2 regions of the Gallaecimonas xiamenensis 3-C-1 genome follow, and region 2 is predicted to be linked to the other one. Evidence: riboswitches for the same ligand, from Rfam matches in the RefSeq annotation. Region 2 holds a riboswitch; the other holds the start of a gene.
What was found. Region 2 has a riboswitch for cyclic di-GMP ahead of B3C1_RS09085 (MotY family protein). Riboswitches for the same ligand answer to the same signal wherever they lie in the genome.

Region 1 (3,282 bases), on a different contig from region 2:
CATCGCTGACGCTGTAGTTGAAGGTCTCGGTACCGCTAAAACCGCTGGCCGGGGTAAAGACGATGCTGGAGCCGGAGATGCTGGCGCTGCCGTTGACACCGCTGGTGCCGGTGATGGTCAGGCTGTCACCGTCCGGGTCGGAGTCATTGGCCAGTACCGGGATGGACACGGACTTGCCGGCGCTGGTTACAGCGCTGTCGTTGACCGCAACAGGGCTGCTGTTGGCGGCGCCGACAGCAACGCTGACATTGGCGCTGGCGGTGCCGCCTTTACCGTCACTGATGCTGTAAGTGAAGGTCTCGGTGCCGCTAAAACCGCTGGCCGGGGTAAAGACGATGCTGGAGCCGGAGATGCTGGCGCTGCCGTTGACACCGCTGGTGCCGGTGATGGTCAGGCTGTCACCGTCCGGGTCGGAGTCATTGGCCAGTACCGGTATGGACACGGACTTGCCGGCACTGGTAGAGGCGCTGTCGGCCTTGGCCACAGGGGCTTGGTTGGCACTGCCGCCGGCCATGGGATAAACCAGGGACACGGTTTTACCGAAGGCGCCGCTGAAGGCCGCCAGATCAAAGCTCTGGTCGCCGCTGGCGGTGCTGGGTGAAGTCAGCATCAAAGTCGCTGTGCCGGTCTGGCCCGGGGCCAGGGTCTGGTCACGGCCGAAGATGCTGGCCTTCCAACCCTCGGGCAGGGGCAAGTCCATGGAGAAGGTGTTCTTACCGCAGCTGGCGGCGTCATTGTTGGTGACCTTGACGCTATAGCTCAGGGTGGTGCCGGGAGCCACGTCACCTGTGGTGCTGGTGGTCACGCTGACGCTGGGGTCGCTGAGCTGGCACTGGAAGCCGGCGCCGGTCTGGCTGGTGCTGACCAGCACTTCGGCGTAATCGGGGCTGATGTATTGGGTGCTGATGCTGATGCCGGTGCTGGGATCGGTAAAGGTGTTACCGGTTTCCAGGGCCGAGTACCAGAAGTAGCTTTCCTGCTGGGCGTTGGCATCCAGCAGGTAGGACGAATCGGCATTACCCTGGACGGCGCTGTGGATCAGCACGCCGTTCATGACGTTGGCGTTGTTCTTGATATAGCTGTCGTAACCCAGGTCCTGGCGGAACTCCACGAAATACCAGGATTGGTTACCGGTGGCAGCATCGATGCCTTTGGGGATACGCAGGGTCTTCACACCCGGGGTCTGGGTGTCGGACAGAGGCATAAGCTGGTAGCTGCCGGAGCCGGTTACGGTTTCGATATCGTCTTGGCTCAACCAACCGATACGGTCTTTCTGGAAGGCGCTGAAGTGCGCCTGGCCGGTACCCATGGTGTCGATGGGGTCGCCGTATTCCACGGTAGAACAGCTGCTGCCCAGGGTATCGCTGCCGCATTCCAGGGCATGGGCGTGCTTAAGGCCCAGGTTATGGCCAAGCTCGTGGGCGACCTTGTGCCAGAGGATGGTGCCGTTCATGTAAACGGTGGTCTTGGCGCCGCCGATACCGGCAGAGCCGGAATAGGCACAGCTGGTGCTGTAGGGCATGGCATAGATCACCCGACTGTAGGCGTCCACGTCTATGCCGTCGGCCTTGGCCAGGGCATTGGCCTGGGTAGCCACATCCGGGGAGTCGCACTGGGTTTTGCTCAGCGGCAGGGTGTACCAACCGGTCACGTCACCGGCCAGCCAGGTTTTGCCGCCGGAGTTTTCCTTGAAGAAGTCGTTCACCTGGCCAAAGACGCTTTGGCGGGCCTGGTCTGTGGTCCAGGGGGTGGAGGTGTCGTCACTGTAGTTGGCCAGGATCACCAAGGTGCTTTGCTCACCCAGGGAGGGTCGGGTCACGGCTTTGGCCGGCAGGGCGGCAAACAGGGCAAGCACAGCGCTGGCAACCAGCGTCTTATTGGTCAGGGAAAGTACGGAACTCAAAAGGATCTCCTCCGTCGAAAACGAAGAAAGATCCTCGGCAGGCAACGCCCGAGAACAGGATACTCTCTTTCGGCAGCCAGGCGTCCCCGGTGGGGCCCTTGGCTTTGCGTCCCCCGGTTACCCGGGGTTTGCCTTTTCAGGAGAGGATCTTTCTTGAATAACTACAGGCCTCGGAGGGGGTCCGCTCCGACTGAGTCAGCACCGATCCGGCTGACGGCAGTAAGGCCCCGCATTGGGCGGAGCGAGGCGAACATTAGCACGGCCTTAATGAATAAAAAATAAACACCAGCGGATGCTTTGGCGGGCGCCGTGCCTAGCTGGACGGCGGGAGTGGCGCTAACAGATTGATGGCAAAGTGAACTACTGGTAGGAGGAGCGTCCAATTCATTTACGTATTCTGCGCCTCGGATCACGATCCTCGTCCCACAGCTGCACCGGGGTGTCTTCCAACAACTCCACCAGGGTGCGGTAACTCCAGATCAGCAACCCTCTGTGGGAGATACCGGGTTCGTCGATCACGGCGGCCAACCGGGCCAAACGACGCTGTTGTAATGTATCACTCTGGGACGCCATAGGTACTTGTCTCCCCATAACCACCAGAAAGTAAGGCAAGCTTTAGGCCAAAAAGGTAATCAACTGACTGTTAAGGAAAAAACCAAATTATTCCCAGGCTGGGTGGACAATTCTGTCTCAGATCCGAAACAAAGACCGGTCAGTTGAGCTTATGCTTGTCCAGCAGGCGGTACAGGGTAACCCTGGACACACCCAACAGCCGCGCCGCTTCCGATACGTTATGCTGGGTCTGGGCCAATGACAGCACCACGGCCTCCCGCTCCGCCTGGTTACGGGCCTCCTCCAGGCTCACCACCTTGCAGTCGCCCCCCTGGCCATTGAGACCTAAATCTTCCGGGCTTATCAGGCGATTCTCGCTCATCACCAAGGCTCGGCGGATACGGTTGATCATCTCCCGCACGTTACCGGGCCAGCTGTAATGGCTGATGGCCATCAAGGCCGGCTGGCTGAAACCCTTGGCCTTGGCGTTGTGGTCCAGGCTGAATTTCTGGAAGAAGAAACGGGCCAGCAGCTCCACGTCACCGATACGCTCGCGCAAGGGAGGCACCAGCATGTTCAGCACATTGAGCCGGTAGTAGAGATCTTCGCGAAAGCGCCCTTTGGCAACGGCTTCTTCCAGGTTGACGTGGGTGGCGGCGATGACCCGTACATCCAGGGGCACACTGCCCTCTCCCCCCAGCCGTTCTATGGTGCCTTCTTGCAAGAAACGCAGCAGGTTGACCTGTTGTTCCAACGGTAGATCACCGATTTCATCCAAGAAGAGGGTGCCGCCCTGGGCCATTTCCAAACGCCCAAGCTTGCGGCGC
Region 2 (3,282 bases):
GCACGTTGCCGGGCCAAGGGTGGGACAGCAGGCTGCGGGCTGCATCTGGGTGCAGTTCAAAGGCAGTGCCATCGGCGTACTTGTCCAGGAAATGGCGGGCCAGGGGCAGGATGTCGTCCGGGCGCTCGCGCAGGGCCGGCCAGGCCAGGGGCAACACGTCCAGGCGGTAGAACAGGTCTTCACGGAAGCGGCCCTTGGCTACTTCCTCACGAAGGTCCTTGTTGGTGGCGGCGATGATGCGCACGTCCAGCTTGACCTTCTGGTTGGAGCCCAGTTTCTCCAGCTCACGCTCCTGGATGACCCGCAGCAGCTTGGCCTGCAGATCAAGGGGCATCTCGGAGATCTCGTCCAGCAGCAGGGTGCCGCCGTTGGCCAGTTCGAACTTACCCACCTGGCTGGCCACGGCGCCGGTAAAGGCGCCTTTGGCGTGGCCAAAGAGGGTGGACTCGAGCATGGACTCGGGAATGGCGGCGCAGTTGACGGCCACATAGGCACCGTTGGCGCGGCAAGACTGGTCATGGATGTAACGGGCCAGGCGCTCTTTGCCGGTGCCGGACTCGCCACTGATCAATACCGATGCGGTGGTCTGGGCGGCCTTTTTGGCCAGCAGCAGCACCTGGCGGCTGGCCTGGGAGGCCACCACCATGTTGGGAATGGGTTCGTGCAGGCTGATAGCGTGGCTGACCACGGCCAGCAGCTGCTCTTCGGTAAAGGGCTTGAGCAGGTAGTCCATGGCGCCTTGGCGCATGGCCTCGGAGGCCTTGACGCTCTGGTGGGCCCGAACCAGGGTCACCACCGGGCACTTGGGATGGGCGCGGCGGATGCGGGCGACAAACTCGCTCAAGGGGGTGTCAAGGTCGGCATCCACCAGCACCAGCATGGGCTCGGTCTGGTGCAGGCTGATTAGGGCGGTGGGGCAATCCTGCGCCACTACCAGGCGGTAACCGGCCTGTTCAACCTGACGGTAAACCGGGTCTTCGGATCCACGGGGATCCACCAGCAATATAGTCTTGTCCATCTTCATTTCCCTGTCCTGGTCCGAACGACCCTAATGGTGACCAGGCGGTTCTTCTGCCGGTCGGTCGCATTCTGGTTCTTGGTTGCGGGGTAGCGGTCGCCGTGGGCGCGGGTCTGGATGAGCTTGTCAGCCATCCCGGCTTCCTTGAGGGCGGCCTTGACGTCGGCAGCGCGCTCTCGGGCCAGCTGCAGGTTGCCAAGGTGAGAACCGGTATCGTCGGTGTAGGCGTCGACCAGGACCTGGCCAACGGCCTTGTCCAGTTTGACGTAACGGGCCAGGCGACCCAGCAGCTGACGCTGTTCCAGGGTCAGGGCGCGCTCACCGGGCTGATAGAACAGGGCAATGTCCCTGGCCTGGCGGTAAGACATGGGGGCTTGCTCGTCCAGGCAACGGCGAAAGGCGCTAGAGCCTTCCCGCCATTTGACGCTGGGCAGCTCCAGGGCTTCCCGAGGCAGGGTCACCAGGCCCCACTGGCCCTTGTCCAGGGCGCTGAGCAGGGCTTTGCTTTCACCTTCACCAAAATGCAGCGGCAAGGTGGCAGCGGCGGCATGAACCGGGCTTTGGAAAGCCGGCTGCCAGGGGGCGTTGTGCCAGGACAGGCTGACCCCTTTACTGGTGGATGGACGGACACTGGGCTGGACCTGGAAAGCCAAAGCTTCCCCGGCGTGGCGCACGAAGCGCGCCTCGCCAAAATCCTTCACCGGCAGTGCCAATGTGCAGACAAAGTGATCACCTGTGAACTGCCAGGCCACCTTGTCCATATCGGGCCTCAGCGTTTCGACCGCATGGGACGAATACGCCAAGCACCCTAGCGTTAAAAACGCCAGGAATGGTCTGTGCATCTTCTTCCCTCAACGACAGAATGTAGGACTCGGCAGGGCTTAGCCCAGGCGCAAGGATCCCGTATCCGGCCCACGGGGGGCAGTTGAGAAAAGTGCACTGTTTCCAGCTGCAACGTACATAAAGGTCGTGCCTACTCAAAGTGTGATGAATGAGTAGCCGGATAAGGTGTGCTGACACCTTGTGCTGAGCACAATAGCGTCATCAAGAGAAAGGAATGCCATGGAGACATCTGAGCACAGTTAAGTATGCTCGCTGGCGCTAACACAGTGATGTCACCAAGGTAACAACCTTAGCTCTGGCAACCCCGCTATCGTAGGACCTTTGTCCCTTAGACCGGAGGCTTTGCGTCCTGAGCTTTCGCCGCAGTTTGCCCTTATCAACAGCTAAGTTTTGGAAGCTCGGCTTCCATTACTTAAACGGAACCTTAACGGTTCAGGTCCTAGCATATATTTGCATATTGCTTGCGTAAAGTGCCTAGCAGAAAAAAACATATAAATTAAATCTTCCTGAAACACTTTACTTAACAAAACAACAACATGCCCTATGAAAGGCCGGACCAGAGGCCCGGCCTAAAGACCATTTTTTAGCCCAGGGTTCCCACTACATCTATATGCATTTTTTCGGGAATTTCATTATACGAGAGGACCTTAAGCCCACGGGCGAAGGTCCGCGCGTAGCGGGCCAGCAAGGGCCGCAGCTGGGGAACGACCAGCAGTACAGGGGGATGCCCCTGACGCTGCATTTCGTCCTTCAAATGCGGCATCACTTGTTGCAATTTTCCTAACAGACTCGGTTCTATGGGGAAGCTGTCCAAGGACACCTTGCCCCCTGACTGGGCCTGGTTCAACGCCTTCAGCAGGGTCTGTTCCAGCTTGTCATCCAGGGTCATGGTCACCAGCTGTTCCCTGTCCCCTATGGCCTGGCGCACCAGGCTGCGTTTAAGGGCGCAGCGCACGTCGGCGGCCAGCAGCACCGGGTCCTTGGTCAACTCGCAGCTGTCCACCAGAGTGGTGGCTATGGTGCGAATATCCATTAGCCCCACCTGGTCGGCCAGCAACTGGCGGAATACCCGCAGTTGCTGAATGGGTGTCAGCTGGCTGTTAAGACTTTCCGCCAGCTTGTCCGACACCGCTTTGAGCCTGTCCCCAAGGGCGATGACATCGTCATGGCCAAACAGCTCGTCCAGATGTTCACGCATCACCTTGCCCAGATGGGTACCGATGATGGTGGCACTGTCTACCACCGAATACCCCAGGTTCAGGGCCTTGGCCTTCTGGTCGGGGGAGATCAGCACGGCATCCATCTGGTAGGCCGGCTCCACCGTCAATTCCCCGTCCAATTGGCCGTAGACCTCGCCACTCTGAATAGCCATCAGTCTTTCCGGGTCTACTTCCCCCCTGGCGACCGCAACGCCGCCAATC

Region 1: linked by a shared signal. The riboswitch ahead of B3C1_RS19300 (Ig-like domain-containing protein) and the one ahead of B3C1_RS09085 (MotY family protein) in region 2 are both predicted to bind cyclic di-GMP.

The regions. Positions count from the first base shown of each region.
Region 1 covers NZ_AMRI01000006.1:128,110-131,391, reverse strand. Annotated here, with positions in the region: gene B3C1_RS19300 (Ig-like domain-containing protein) at 1-1,903, opposite strand, end outside; cyclic di-GMP riboswitch class I at 1,972-2,046, opposite strand; gene B3C1_RS05905 (hypothetical protein) at 2,288-2,476, opposite strand; gene B3C1_RS05900 (sigma-54 dependent transcriptional regulator) at 2,616-3,282, opposite strand, start outside.
Region 2 covers NZ_AMRI01000011.1:34,497-37,778, reverse strand. Annotated here, with positions in the region: gene B3C1_RS09090 (sigma-54-dependent transcriptional regulator) at 1-1,018, opposite strand, end outside; gene B3C1_RS09085 (MotY family protein) at 1,021-1,779, opposite strand; cyclic di-GMP riboswitch class I at 2,156-2,243, opposite strand; gene flhA (flagellar biosynthesis protein FlhA) at 2,445-3,282, opposite strand, start outside.